2 regions of the Achromobacter aegrifaciens genome follow, and region 1 is predicted to be linked to the other one. Evidence: riboswitches for the same ligand, from Rfam matches in the RefSeq annotation. Region 1 holds a riboswitch; the other holds the start of a gene.
The links. Region 1 has a riboswitch for glycine ahead of gcvT (glycine cleavage system aminomethyltransferase GcvT). Riboswitches for the same ligand answer to the same signal wherever they lie in the genome.
Positions count from the first base shown of each region.

Region 2: it holds a riboswitch for glycine, as region 1 does, so the genes downstream of both, HV793_RS24885 (D-amino acid dehydrogenase) here and gcvT (glycine cleavage system aminomethyltransferase GcvT) in region 1, are expected to answer to the same signal.

Region 1 covers NZ_CADIKO010000001.1:561,256-568,317, forward strand. The annotation lists gene HV793_RS02690 (DUF945 family protein) at 1-1,418, shown strand, start outside; gene gcvP (aminomethyl-transferring glycine dehydrogenase) at 1,514-4,387, opposite strand; gene gcvH (glycine cleavage system protein GcvH) at 4,491-4,868, opposite strand; gene gcvT (glycine cleavage system aminomethyltransferase GcvT) at 4,967-6,067, opposite strand; glycine riboswitch at 6,154-6,276, opposite strand; glycine riboswitch at 6,312-6,407, opposite strand; gene HV793_RS02710 (ZIP family metal transporter) at 6,462-7,062, opposite strand, start outside.
Region 2 covers NZ_CADIKO010000004.1:70,731-77,792, reverse strand. The annotation lists gene nadB (L-aspartate oxidase) at 1-1,348, shown strand, start outside; gene HV793_RS24900 (helix-turn-helix domain-containing protein) at 1,383-2,237, opposite strand; gene HV793_RS24895 (alpha/beta fold hydrolase) at 2,496-3,278, shown strand; gene HV793_RS24890 (metal-dependent hydrolase family protein) at 3,344-4,654, shown strand; gene HV793_RS24885 (D-amino acid dehydrogenase) at 4,692-5,921, opposite strand; glycine riboswitch at 5,966-6,057, opposite strand; glycine riboswitch at 6,059-6,150, opposite strand; gene ampC (class C beta-lactamase) at 6,279-7,062, shown strand, end outside.

The DNA.
Region 1 (7,062 bases):
CGCTGCAGGCCGTCACGGCGCACGCCCTGGTCGAAACGCTGTCGGTGGACGGCGAAAAGTCGGATGATCCCGTCAAGATGCTGATGTCCGGCCTGACCATGGACGTAGACAGCCGCATGGGCAAGTTCGGCCTCTCCATCGGAGATTCCAGCGTCAAGCTCAAGCGCCTCGACGTGACCCGCGCCGGCGACGACATCAAGGTCTCGGTGGACAATCTGGGCTACGGCGTCAAGCTGGCCGAAGACGACAAGAACGTCAACGTCGAAGCCACCTACCAGACCGGCACCATCACGCTCAACGACGTGGCGCTGGGCAACGGCCAGGCCGTGATCAAGCTCGCCAAGCTGGACGGCGCCGCCATCAAGCAGCTGTCGGACACCTACAACCAGATCGTGCGCCAGTACATGCTGGGCGCCAGCGACGAAGGCCTGAAGGACGAGCAGTTCGACGCCGTGCTGGAAAACGCCGGCAAGCTGCTCAACGGCAACCCCACGTTCAGCATCGACCCGATCAGCTGGAAGACCGACAAGGGCGAAAGCAAGCTGACCTTCGCGCTGGACCTGACCAATCCGCCCAATGTCAAGGACCTGACGCCGCAGGAGATCATGGTCAAGGCCATCAAGCAGATCGACGCGACGCTGGTCATCTCCAAGCCCATGGTGCGCGAACTGATCGTCCAGTACGCCGTCAAGAAGCAAGGCTTGACCGCGGAAAAGGCGGCCGAGGAAGCCGACGACCAGATGCGCTCGATGTCCGGCATGGCTGAAATGCTCAACGTCGGCAAGAACGACGGCGACAACATCATCGGCAAGTTCCACTACGCCGATGGCATGGGCGACCTGAACGGCCAGAAGATCCCCGCCGACGAACTGTTCTCGGGCCTGCTGGGCGCGACCGGAATGGACGACGACATGGATGACATGGACGGCATGGAAGAGGAAGGCGAACCGGCCGAAGGCGCGGAACTTGCCGCGCCCTCCGACACCGCGTCCGTGGCCGGCTACATGCAGGACTTCGACCTGGACACCGTGACGACCATGCTGGACGACATGGTCTACAACCCCCGCAAGCAAGACGGCGACGAAGGTCCCGTCCTGATCCTGGATCCCCGCGACACCGGCGCCAGCGAGCTGCGCGTCGACTTCCTGTGCAACGACTTCACCGAGAAGTGCCATGACCTCGTCGTGACCGCGACCTACAGCAGCAAGAAGCCGGTCTCGCTCAAGGCCATCAACGCCTGGAACCAGGAATACCGCTGGACCCGCGCCTACCTGGACGACAAGAACCGGGCCGTGCTGCAGATGGACATGAACTCGGAAGGCGGCATCGGCAAGGAAAACCTGCAGATCATGCTCAACACGTTCTTCAGCATCGCGGAAGACTTCTCGGTGGCCAGCAAGGCCGCGCCGGCGAAGTAAACCTCGGCTGACGCAAGGCAAAAAAATCCCCCATCTTTCGGATGGGGGTTTTTTTTGCCTTGGGCCCGGCTCGCGCCGGGCCTCGCGGCCCGCATTTATGCGTAGGCTTCGATCGGCAAGCAGGCGCACACCAGGTTGCGGTCGCCGTAGGCGTTGTCCACGCGGGCAACCGGCGGCCAGTACTTGGCGTCGCGCAGCGAGGCCACCGGGTAGGCGGCCTGCTGGCGCGGGTACGCGTGCAGCCATTCCTCGGCCAGCAGCATCTGCGCGGTGTGCGGCGCGTTCTTCAGGACGTTGTCCTCGGCATCGCGCTCGCCGCGCTCGACCTGGGCGATTTCTTCGCGGATCGAGATCATCGCGTCGATGAAGCGGTCCAGTTCGGCAACGCCTTCCGATTCGGTCGGCTCGACCATCAGCGTGCCGGCCACCGGGAAGCTCATGGTGGGCGCATGGAAGCCGTAGTCCATCAGGCGCTTGGCGATGTCTTCGGCGCTGATGCCGCTGGTTTCCTTGAGCGGGCGCACATCGAGGATGCACTCGTGCGCCACGCGGCCGTTGCGGCCCGCGTACAGGACCGGATAGTGGTCACGCAGGCGGGTGGCGATGTAATTGGCGTTCAGGATGGCGACTTCAGTGGCGCGGCGCAGGCCGTCGGCGCCCATCAGCGAGATGTACACGAACGGAATCGGCAGGATGCCCGCGGAACCGAACGGCGCGGCCGACACCGGGCCGACCTTGGCGTCGCCAGGCAGCTTGCCCTGCTCGTTCACCACGCCCGGCAGGTAGGGAGCCAGGTGCGCGCGCACCGCCACGGGGCCCACGCCGGGGCCGCCGCCGCCGTGCGGAATGCAGAAGGTCTTGTGCAGGTTCAGGTGGGACACGTCCGAACCGAACTTGCCCGGCTGGGCCACGCCCACCATCGCGTTCATGTTGGCGCCGTCCAGGTAGACCTGGCCGCCGGCCTGGTGCACCAGATCGCAGATCTCGGTGACGGCTTCCTCGAACACGCCGTGGGTCGACGGATACGTGATCATCAAAGCGGCCAGCTTGTCGCCGACCTGTTCGATCTTGGCGCGCAGGTCGGCCAGATCGACGTTGCCGTTGGCATCCGACGCCACCACCACCACGTCCATGCCGGCCAGTTGCGCCGAGGCCGGGTTGGTGCCGTGCGCCGACGACGGGATCAGGCAGATGTTGCGCTGATGCTGGCCGTTGGCCTGATGGTAGCCGCGGATGGCCAGGAGGCCTGCGTACTCGCCCTGCGCGCCCGAGTTGGGCTGCAGGCTGATGTTGTCGTAGCCGGTGATCTCGCACAGCGCGGCCGACAGGCGGTCGATCAGTTCGTTGTAGCCCTGGCTTTGCGAAGCCGGCGCGAACGGGTGGATCAGCGCGAACTCGGGCCAGGTGATGGGGATCATCTCGGCGGTCGCGTTGAGCTTCATGGTGCACGAGCCCAGCGGAATCATGGTGCGGTCCAGCGCCAGATCCTTGTCGGCCAGCTTGCGCAGGTAGCGCAGCATGTCGGTTTCCGACTGCACGCTGGAGAACACCGGGTGCGTCAGGATCGCGCTTTCGCGCGCCACGCCGGCGGGAATGCCGCTGGCGGCGGCCGCGTCCAGCGCGTCGATGTCGAGTTCGACGTCATCGCGTTCCAGGCCGGCGGCGAAGACGTTGACCAGCGCCTGCAGGTCAGCCGCGGTCACGGTCTCGTCCAGCGACACCGCCAGGCGGGCGCCATCGACGCGGCGCAGGTTGATGTGCGCGCAATCGGCGGCGGTCAGGATGGCGGGCGTGGCCGCCCCGGTTTCCAGCAGCAGCGTGTCGAAGAAGGTGTCGTTGACGACCTTCACGCCCAATTTGACAAGTTCGGCGCGCAGGATGGCGGTGCTGCGCTGCACGCGCTCGGCGATGCGGCGGATGCCGGCCGGACCGTGCCACACGGCATACATGCCAGCCATCACGGCCAGCAGCACTTGCGCGGTGCAGATGTTGGAAGTGGCCTTTTCGCGGCGGATGTGCTGTTCGCGCGTCTGCAGCGCCAGGCGCATGGCCGGGTTGCCCTGCGCGTCCTTGGACACACCGACCAGGCGGCCAGCCATGTTGCGCTTGAAGGCGTCCTTGCAGGCCATGAAGCCGGCATGCGGGCCGCCGAAACCGAACGGCACGCCAAAGCGCTGGGCCGAACCGATGGCGATATCCGCGCCCCATTCTCCGGGCGCGGCCAGCAGGGCCAGCGCCAGCAGGTCAGTCGCGACGGCCACGATGGCGCCTTGCGCATGCGCGGCTTCGGCCAGCTTGCGGTAGTCGGCGACGGAGCCGGTGCTGTGCGGGTACTGCAGCAGCACGCCGAAGCACTCGGGCAGGCCTTCGGCCTCGTCGCCGATGGTGATTTCGATGTCCAGGCCTTCGGCGCGCGTGCGCACGACTTCGATGGTCTGGGGATGCACGTGGCGCGAAATGAAGAACACCGGGCTCTTCGACTTGGCGCTGCGGCGCGCCAGCGTCATGGCTTCGGCGGCGGCGGTGCTTTCGTCCAGCAGCGAGGCGTTGGAGATGTCCAGCCCGGTCAGGTCCGCGACCATGGTCTGGTAGTTCAGCAGGGCTTCGAGGCGGCCCTGCGAGATCTCGGGCTGGTAAGGCGTGTAGGCCGTGTACCAGGCGGGATTCTCAAGAATGTTGCGCAACACCACGTTGGGCGTCTGCGTGCCGTAGTACCCCTGGCCGATGTAGCTGCGGTAGACCTTGTTGCGGCCGGCGATCTGCTTCAGTTCGGCCAGCACGTCGGTTTCGCTGCGCGAGGCGGGCAGCGCGAGCGGGGCCTGGCTGCGGATCTTGGGCGGCACGACTTCTTCGATCAGGGCGTCCAGGCTGGCGCTGCCGATGACGGCAAGCATGGCGGCCTGGTCGGCGTCGGAAGGGCCGATGTGGCGGGGAATGAAGTCGGTGTGGGTGTCTAGGGCGCGCGACATGGAGAGGTCTCGGGATAGCGGGTGTCGTCGGAGGACGGACGGTATTGCATCTTGCGGAACAGGCGCGTGGCGGGTGCCCTGCGCCCGTTCCAGCCAGGCTGGCTTAGCCGTTGGCGACGGCTTCGTAGCCGGCGGCGTCGAGCAGCTTGTCGGCGTCGGCGGCGTTGACCGGCTTGATCTTGAAGATCCAGGCGGTGAAGGCCGATTCGTTGATCAGGTTGGGATTGTTTTCCAGCTCTTCGTTGAACGCGACGATCTCGCCAGCCACGGGAGCGTAGATGTCCGAAGCGGCCTTGACCGATTCGACCACGCCAGCGGTTTCACCGGCGTTCAGCTTGGCGCCGACCTTCACGTCGCCAACGAAGACCAGGTCGCCCAATTGATCCTGGGCGGTATCGGTGATGCCGACGACGAACACATCGCCTTCGGCTTTGACCCATTCATGGGACTCGGTGTACTTGCGATCGGTGGGCAGACTCATGGGAACTCCTGAGGGAATGCGGGTAGATGAATGGTGTTGCGCGCCTCGCGCGGGCGGCCGTCGCCCCAGGGGCCGGCGGCTCGCGCGAAGCTTCGAGTTTACGAGTGTTCGACCGCTTTGCCGTTACGCACGAACGGCAATTTGCAGGCCAGGGCGGGCACCCACTTACCGCGGATGTCGACTTCGACCGTGTCGCCCGGCTTGACGCCTTGAGGCAGACGGGCAAAGCCGATCGATACGCCCAGCGTGGGCGACATGGTGCCGCTGGTGAGCTCGCCCGTGCCTTCCTTGGTGCGCACGGCCATGTGCGCGCGCATCACGCCGCGTTCTTGCAGCTTCAGGCCGATGAAGGTGGCGGGGGTAGCGAATTGTTCCAGCGCGTCGCGACCGATGAAGCGGCGCTCGGCGTTCTTCAGGGACACGGTCCAGGTCAGGCCGGCCTGGTCGGGCTGGGTCAGCTCGTCCATGTCCTGGCCGTACAGATTCATGCCGGCTTCCAGGCGCAGCGTGTCGCGCGCGCCCAGGCCGCAGGGCCGCACGCCCTGGGCGACCAGGTCGCGCCACAGCTGCACGACTTCGGCGGCCGGCAGCACGATTTCAAAGCCGTCCTCGCCGGTGTAGCCGGTACGGGCCACCAGGGTGTCGTCGCCCACGCGGGCGGCCACGAAGGGGGTAAGCGGCTCGCTGGCGGCCTGCCAGGCCGGGCGCGCGGCCCAGACCTTGGCGCGGGCGTTGGGGCCTTGCACGGCCACCATGGCCAGATCGCGGCGCGGCGTGATGGCAACGTCGAACTGGCCAGCCTGCTTGACGCGCTGCATCCAGGCGACGTCCTTGTCGGCCGTGCCTGCGTTGACCACGACGCGCCATTCGTCGGCGGCGAAGAAATAGATGATCAGGTCGTCGATCACGCCGCCTTGCGGGTTCAGCATGCAGCTGTACAACGCCTTGCCGGGCACGGTCAGCTTGGACACGTCGTTGGCGACCAGGCGCTGCAGGAAGGCGAACGCGTCGGGACCGGCCACGTCGACGTTCAGCATGTGCGACACATCGAACATGCCGGCGTCCTGGCGCACGGCGTGGTGCTCTTCCAGCTGCGAACCGTAGGCCAGCGGCATGTCCCAGCCGCCGAAGTCGACCATGCGGGCGCCAGAGGCGATATGTTCTTCGGCCAGCGGGGTGCGTTTGAGGGTTGCGGACATGCGCGGAAACTCCGGGGCGGCAGTGTTGCCAGGGTTACGGAATGCCAGTGGTGCCAAGCGGGGTGCGCTTGTACAACGGCTGAATCTTCCGCCCCTCTGTCCTTTTGCCTGAGAGTTGCCCCGCATGGCGGGTTTGCACCTTCGGCGCCTGGGCTGCTCGCTATGTCCCTAGTTCAGGGTCGGCGCCAGGTCTCTCCAGAGTACTGTTTTGCCGCGTCCGCACGGTGAGAAAACCGGGACAGGGCAAGCATGGGCGGTATGGGTTACCTGAGCGATTCCGGGCGAATTGCGCCTTCGGCGGCGGCCGGACGTACAGGCCGCTCTCTCCCGCAACATGCGTGACAGCGGCGCAAGCATACAACGAAAGCCGCGGCCAGGGAATGCCCGCGGCGGCTCAGCCCAGCGCCGTGTCCAGCAGCATCATCAGCACGAAACCCAGCATCAGGCCGCAGGTCGCGTAGACCTCATGCCCCTTGCGGTGCGATTCGGGGATGATCTCGTGGCTGATCACGAACAGCATGGCGCCTGCGGCAAAACCCAGGCCCCAGGGCAGAAGCGGCTCGGACCAGCCGACCACTGCGGCGCCGAGCACCGCGCCCAGCGGCTCGACCAGGCCGGACAGCATGCCCAGCGCCACCGCGAAGGCGCGCTGATAGCCCGCCGCCAGCAGCGCCACCGCCACCACCAGCCCTTCGGGAATGTCCTGGATCGCAATGCCGGTGGCCAGCGCGGTGCCGCGCATGGCGTCGTTGCCCGCGTAGCCCACGCCTATGGCCAGGCCTTCCGGCAGGTTATGCAGGGTGATGGCGAAGACGAACAGCCAAGTGCGGCGCAGGCGGTGCGCCTCGATGCCTTCCCGGCCCTTGATGAAATGTTCGTGCGGCAGGGTACGGTCCATGAGCAGCAGCACCGCCGCCCCCAGCAGTACGGCCGCGCCCACCGTCAAGCCGGCGCCCCAGGGGCCATAGCCCAGGTCGCGGCCCGCGGCGATGCCC
Region 2 (7,062 bases), on a different contig from region 1:
CGACTTGCCGGCCACGCGGCACATCATCTCCCGGGCCTGCGGCGCGATCGCCTGGCTGCAGGAGCAGGGCGTCGCGTTTACCCTGGAGCAAGGCGGCTTGCATCTGACGCGCGAAGGCGGGCACGGCCTGCGCCGCATCGCGCACGCGGCGGACGCGACCGGCAGCGCCATCGTCGCGGCGCTGGAGGACCGAGTGCGGCGGCAATCCGGCATCACGCTGCTGCAGGCGCATTGCGCCGTGGACCTGATTCTGGACGGCGCCGCGGGTACGGCCGCGGCGCGCTGCCGCGGCGTGCGCCTGCTGGACCTGCGCAGCGGGCGGATCTTCGACGCAACGGCCGGCCATGTCGTGCTGGCCACGGGCGGCGCGGGGCAGGCATACCAGACGACGACCGCGCCGCCGGCCGCGACCGGCGACGGCATCGCCATGGCCTCGCGCGCGGGCTGCCAGATCGCCAACATGGAGTTCACGCAATTCCATCCTACCGGCCTGCACCACGCGCAGGCGGGCGGATTCCTCATCTCCGAGGCCGTGCGCGGCGAGGGCGGTGTGCTACGCCTGCCCAACGGCGCGCGCTTCATGCCGGCGCACGATGCGCGCGCCGAACTGGCGCCGCGCGACATCGTGGCCCGCGCGATCCAGGGCGAGATGGAACGCCATGGGTTGGAATGCGTGCAGCTGGACATCAGCCACCAATCGCCGCAATTCCTGCGGGAACACTTTCCCACCATCCAGGCGCGCTGCCTGGCGCTGGGCATCGACATCACGACGGCTTCCATCCCGGTTGCGCCCGCCGCGCATTACACCTGCGGCGGCATCGCCGCCGACATGGCCGGGCGCAGCAACCTGCCCGGCCTGTACGCGGTGGGCGAGGCCGCCTGCACCGGGCTGCATGGCGCCAACCGCCTGGCCAGCAATTCGTTGCTGGAATGCGTGGTGACGGGGCGGGCTGCGGCGCAAGACATACTCGGGCAGAAGCGGGCCGATGTTTCCCGCAGAACTCCGGCACCCGACGCAATCGCCGTGCCGGCGTCGCCCGATCTGGCGCGGCTGCGGCGCGACCTGCGACAACTGATGAGCCGGGACGTGGGCGTGCTGCGCAGCGATGCATCGCTGGCGCGTGCGGCGGCCTTCATTGGTCCGCTGCGAGCACAGACGGAAGCGCGGCTGTTGCGCGAGGGCTTGAGCCTGGAACTGCTGGAGCTGCGCAACCTGGCTCTGGCGGCTGATCTCATCGTGCGGGCGGCGAGTGCGCGGGGTGAAAGCCGCGGGGCGCATTTCAACCGCGATCGTCCGGGCCAGGACGCCGTGGATTTGCGGCTGCGCGCGCCTGCCGCAACCGCCTAGGCGCGGGCAGGGCAGTGTCCGGCCGGCCAGCGGCTCAGGAAACCCCGGTCAGCAGATGCTGCGCGGCGCCCGTCGCCGCGCGCCTGAAACGCGACGGCGACACGCCCATGTGCTCGCGGAAGAAGCGGGAGAAATTGCCGGGCGTGGAGAAGCCCAGGTCCAGCGCTACGGAGGTCAGGGGCTGCTCCTGGTGTACCAGCAGGCGCACGGCTTCTTCGACGCGCACGGCGCTCCAGAAAACTTGCGGCGTGGTGTTGAGCTGATCGCGGAACAGCGCGAAGAAATGGCCGCGCGACAGGCCCACGCGGCTGGCGACTTCTTCGGCCGTGATGGGTTCATGGGCGTGCTCGCGCATGTAGGCGATCGCCGCGCGCAGCCGGCGGTCCAGCACCGGCGTCGCGGGCATCTGGTTGCGTGGGCGCTCCGGTTCGATCGACGATTCGATTGCCGCTTGCAGCAAGGCCTCGACTTCGGCATCCAGGTCCGCGCCGGGGTGGTCCTGCGGCGCCACGATCTTGTCCAGCAAGCGCCAACAGCCCTGGCGCACCGCCGCGTCGATGGGCACGCCCGGCGCCGCGAAGTGGAATGGCCGCCCCGTGGCGGCCCGCCGTTCGTCCAGCCAGGGCTTGGCGATGTAGAGCACCAGGAAGATGGCCGGGCCCGACCGTTCGAGCAGTCTGGCGTCGTGCGATTCGTACGTATTGGTGCCTAGCGCCAGGTGTTCGCTGTAGGGGACCGGAGTCTGGCCGACATGCCCCAGCACGCGCGCGCCGCCCAGCCACAGGGCCAGCTGCACTTCCGCATGCGCGTGCGCGATCAGGTCGTCGCGCAGTTCCAGCACAACGGCGCGGCCGAACGCGCCTTCGTGCAAGGCGTAGGTCTCCTGCATGTCTGTCTCCCGTTTTTCTTATCGCCTCGTCGCGCAAGCCTGGGCCTGCGTGCGGGCGGGTGCGGCGCTCAGGGAATTTTATGGGCGTTTACGCGTTTGTCCGCGCTAGGTGTATTCACTAGGCACAAAATCTGACTCTGCGATAAGTCCGCGCACGCAGCGATAAGCGCGCCACCGCCTGCGCCGATACAGTCCTGAAAAATTGCCGGCGCGGTGCCGATGCAAACAGCGACTGTTCAGATAAAGGGAGGCGGCAGCATGAGCACGCAACACGTCAACGGCATGGCCGTGGAAATCGACGGCGAGGGGCCGGCACTGTTGTGCATACACGGCCTGGGCGGTTCCTCGAATACCTGGACGCCCGTCATGGGCGCCTTCGACGGTTTCCGCGTGATCCGTCCTGATCTACCGGGCAGCGCTCGTTCGCCGCTGGGCGAAAAGCGCCTGTCCATCGCTACCTACGTGGACGCGTTGGTCGGACTGCTGGACGCATTGGATATCGATGTGGCGCATGTCGCCGCCCATTCGCTCGGAACCGTCGTGGCCCAGCATCTTGCCGTGGCGCATCCGGGCAGGGTCAAGTCGCTGGCCCTGTTCGGCCCGCTGGCCGCTCCGCCCGACGCGGGCCGGCCCGGCATCCGCGCGCGTGCGGAGCTGGCGCGCGGCGGCGACGCGGCCATGCAGGAGATCGCCGACGCCATCGTCAAAGGCGCGACCAGCGCCCAGACCAAGCAGGATCAACCCGCCGTGCTGGCGCTCGTGCGCGAGAGCGTGATGCGCCAACCGCCGCAAGGCTATGCGCAGAGCTGCGAGGCGCTGGCGGATGCGCAGCCGGCCGCCGTCGAGACTATCGGCGCGCCGGCCCTGCTGGTCACCGGCGATCAGGACGGCGTGGCGCCGCCCGGCAATGTCGAGGCCCTGGCCGCGCGCATGCCAGGCAGCCGCCGCATCGTGCTGGACGGATGCGGCCACTGGACCACCTACGAAAAGCCCCAGGCCTGCACCGAGGCCCTGCGGGAGTTCCACGCGGCGCTGCGCTAAGCCACGTTTTCCTGGCGTTTCAACATAAGAAATCGGCCCCAAACGCGGGCCGGAGGAGACCTGTCATGTCCAGAATTGCCATTACCAACGTCGTCATCTTCGATGGCAGCGGCAAGCAGCCTTTTCAAGGCGAGGTGCTGATCGACGGCGCGCGCATTTCGCAGGTCGCGCGCACGCCCGAGCAGGTGAGCCGGGAGGGTGCGCGCATCATCGATGGGCGCGGCCGCTTCCTGATGCCGGGCATGACGGAAGCGCATACGCATTTTTCCTGGAACGACCAGCCCACGCTGGCCGCGATCCAGTTCATGCCGCCGGAAGAGCACATACTCTGGTGCGTGCGCGTGGCCAAACGCTATCTGGAAATGGGCTGGACCTCGGCCATCGGCGCGGCCGCGGCCAAACCGCGCCTGGACGTGGTGCTGCGCAATGCCATCAATGCCGGCGAATGCCCGGGGCCGCGCTACCTGGCCGGCAGCCAGGAGATCACAACCATAGGCGCGCTGGGCGACAACTCGCTGCCGCACATGCCGTTCGACGAACTGAGCTTCGGCAGCGTGTGCTGTGGCCCCGAAGAGATCCGGCGCTCGGCGCGCACCTTCATCAAGTACGGCGTCGACCACCTGAAGATCAACCTGTCGGGCGAGTACATCGCCGGCCTGCCGGCCGAGATGTCGCCCTTCGCCGAAGACGAAATCGCCATGCTGGCGAACGAGGCCAAGCGCTATGGCAAGCGGGTCGCGGCGCATGCGCGCTCCAGCGAGTCAGTCAAGCAATGCGTGCGCCATGGCATCGAGATGATCTACCACGCCAGCTTCGCCGACGAAGAGGCGCTCGACATGCTGGAAGCCAACAAGGACCGCCATTTCGTTGCGCCCGGCATAGGCTGGCTGATCCGCACCGCCTTCAACGCTTCCGAATACGGCATCACGCCCGCCATCGCCGAACAGATGGGCTACAAGCGCGAGCTGGAAATCGCCTCGGAGTCGCTGCGCAAGATGCACAAGCGCGGCATCCGCATCCTGCCCGGCGGCGACTACGGTTTTGCCTGGATGCCCCACGGCACCAACGCCCGCGACCTCCAGTACTTCGTGGACTACATCGGCATGACCCCGACCGAAGCGCTCGTGTCCGCCACCCGGCTGGGCGGCGAGATCATGCAACGTCCGCACGAATTGGGCATGCTGCGTCCTGGCTATCTGGCGGACGTGGTCATGGTCGATGGGGATCCGCTGAAGGATCTGTCGTTGCTGGTGGATCCGGAGCGGATCTTGCTGGTGATGAAGGATGGGGAGGTGTGTAAGGACATTTCCCGGCAGGGGTTGGATGCGGAGCCGCTGCGTGCCGAGGCGGGCAGGGAAGCTGCGCTGGTGTTGTGAGTCTGGCGGCGCCTTTCCAGGCGCCGCGTTCACCCGCTCAAGCCTCTCCCACCCCCTCCCTCACGCTAGCTGCCAGCATCTGCGCCGTCGCCGCCGACAAGGTCCAGCCCAGGTGCCCATGCCCCGTGTTGTAAAACACGCCGGGCCGCCTGCCCGGGCCCACGCGGGGCATCATGCTCGGAGTCATGGGCCGCAGCCCGCACCACGGCACCACGCGCGAAGTTCGGATGCCGGGGAAGTGCTTGCGGGTCCAGTCCACCAGGGGCTGCACGCGCTCCGCGCGGATGTCCATGTTGAAGCCATTGAACTCCGCCGTGCCGGCCACGCGGAAGCGGTCGCCTAGGCGGCTGGTGACGATCTTGGCGGCTTCGTCCAGCAGGCTGACGCGCGGCGCGGCCGCCTGGCTGGCGGCGTCGTCCAGATGCACGCTGATGGAGTAGCCCTTGACCGGGTAGATGTTGAGCGTGTCGCCCAGCTGCCTGGCGAACTGCCGGCTGACGGCGCCGGCGCAGACGACGATGGCGTCGGCCTCGTGCTGTTCGCGGCGCGTGCCGCCTTCGCGTACGACGTCGAGCACGTAGGGCGCGCCGTCCAGGCTGATGTTGCGGATGTCCGCGTCCTGCGCGAAGCGCACGCCGCGGCGTTCGCAGGCGCGAGCCAGGCCGCTGGTGAACTTGTGGATGTCGCCGGTGGCGTCCGAAGGCGTGTAGAAGCCGCCATGGCAGGCGGTTTGCAGCGTGGGCTCGATGCTGCGCGCTTCCTCGGGCGACACCGCGTAGCGCTCCAGCCCGCCTTCCTGCAGCAGGGCATTGGCGCGGCGCGCGGTCTCGAAGCTGGCGGCGTCGTGGTAGATGTGCAGGATGCCGCGGCGCTCCAGGTCGAAATCTATGCCTTCTTCTTCCGCCATGGCGTACAGATGCTGGCGCGCGGCGATGGCCAGCCGGGTGGTCTCGATCGTGTTGCGGCGGTAGTTGCGGATCTGTCCGATGAACTGCGCCAGCCAGGAGTACTTGTGCCAGCTGAAGCGGGGATTGAGTAGCAGCGGCGCGTTGTGGCGGCCGAGCCAGCGCAGGCCTTTCATGATGGTGGCGGTGCTGTTCCAGACCTCGGCGTTGCTGGCCGACAACTGGCCGCCGTTGGCGTAGGAGGTCTCCATGGCCGGATAGCGCTGGCGGTCATAGACAGTGACGTGATATCCCAGTTTGCTCAAGGCATAGGCGGACGTGACGCCGGTGATACCGGCGCCAATGATGGCGATGCGGGGCATGATGGCTCCAGATTGAGTGGCCGCGGCCACCCGGCCGCAGCACCCCATCTGTCTCTGTACCTGAGAGCTTCACCCGCGGCGCAGACGGCGGCGGGTTCCCCTTCGGTGGGCGCGCTTGGCGCCTCTCTCCAGATTGTCTAGACCGCGCAGTCCTGTTTGCCTGAGAGTTTCCGGGGCGGTTGCTCCGTCGGCGCCTGCCGCGGGGGCAGGTCTCTTCTGCGGGGTTTTGGATCGACGAGGCGAGAATAGCCAAATTCCCCTGGGATGAGACCAAGGGTTAGTACCAATAAGGCGTCGCATCGCGCTACGATGCATGCGCGCCGCCGTCGCGGCGCCACGGATCCGACACGACAGGGAATGACGAGAATGCGCTTGAACAGCATGCTGCGCACGGGATTGTTTGCGCTGATGGCCGCAGGCTGCGCGCTGGCGCAGGCCGGCCAGGCAGAGACGGACCGCAAGGTCGACGAGGCGGTCCAGGCCGTCATGCGCGAACACGGCATTGCGGGCATGTCGATCGCCGTGACCCGCAACGGGACACAGCATTTCTACAACTATGGCGTGGCGTCCAGGCAGACCGGCAGGCCTGCCGGCAGCGATACGCTGTACGAGATCGGCTCCATCAGCAAGACCTACACGGCAACCCTGGCAGCCTATGCACAGGTGCGCGGCCGCCTGGCCTTGAGCGACAGTCCGGCCAAGTACCTGCCGGAGCTCGCCGGCAGCGACTTCGCCAAGCTGAGCCTGATCAACCTGGGGACGCACACGACCGGCGGCTTCCCCTTGCAGGTGCCCGACGCGATCAAGAACCAGGCGCAGCTGATGGCCTATCTCAAGGCCTGGAAGCCCGAGCATGCCGCTGGCACGTATCGCACCTACGCCAACCCCAGTATCGGCATGCTGGGCATGGTGGCGGCCAAGAGCCTGAACCGGCCGTTCAAGGCGGCCATGGAGCGGGACCTGTTTCCGAAGCTGGGCCTGACCAGCACCTACATCGACGTGCCCGCCGCCAGGATGGCGGACTACGCGCAGGGCTACAACAAGCAGGATGCCCCCGTGCGCGTGAATCCGGGCGTGCTGGCCGACGAGGCCTACGGCGTGAAGACCAGCGCACGCGACCTGATCCGCTTCGTCGACGCGA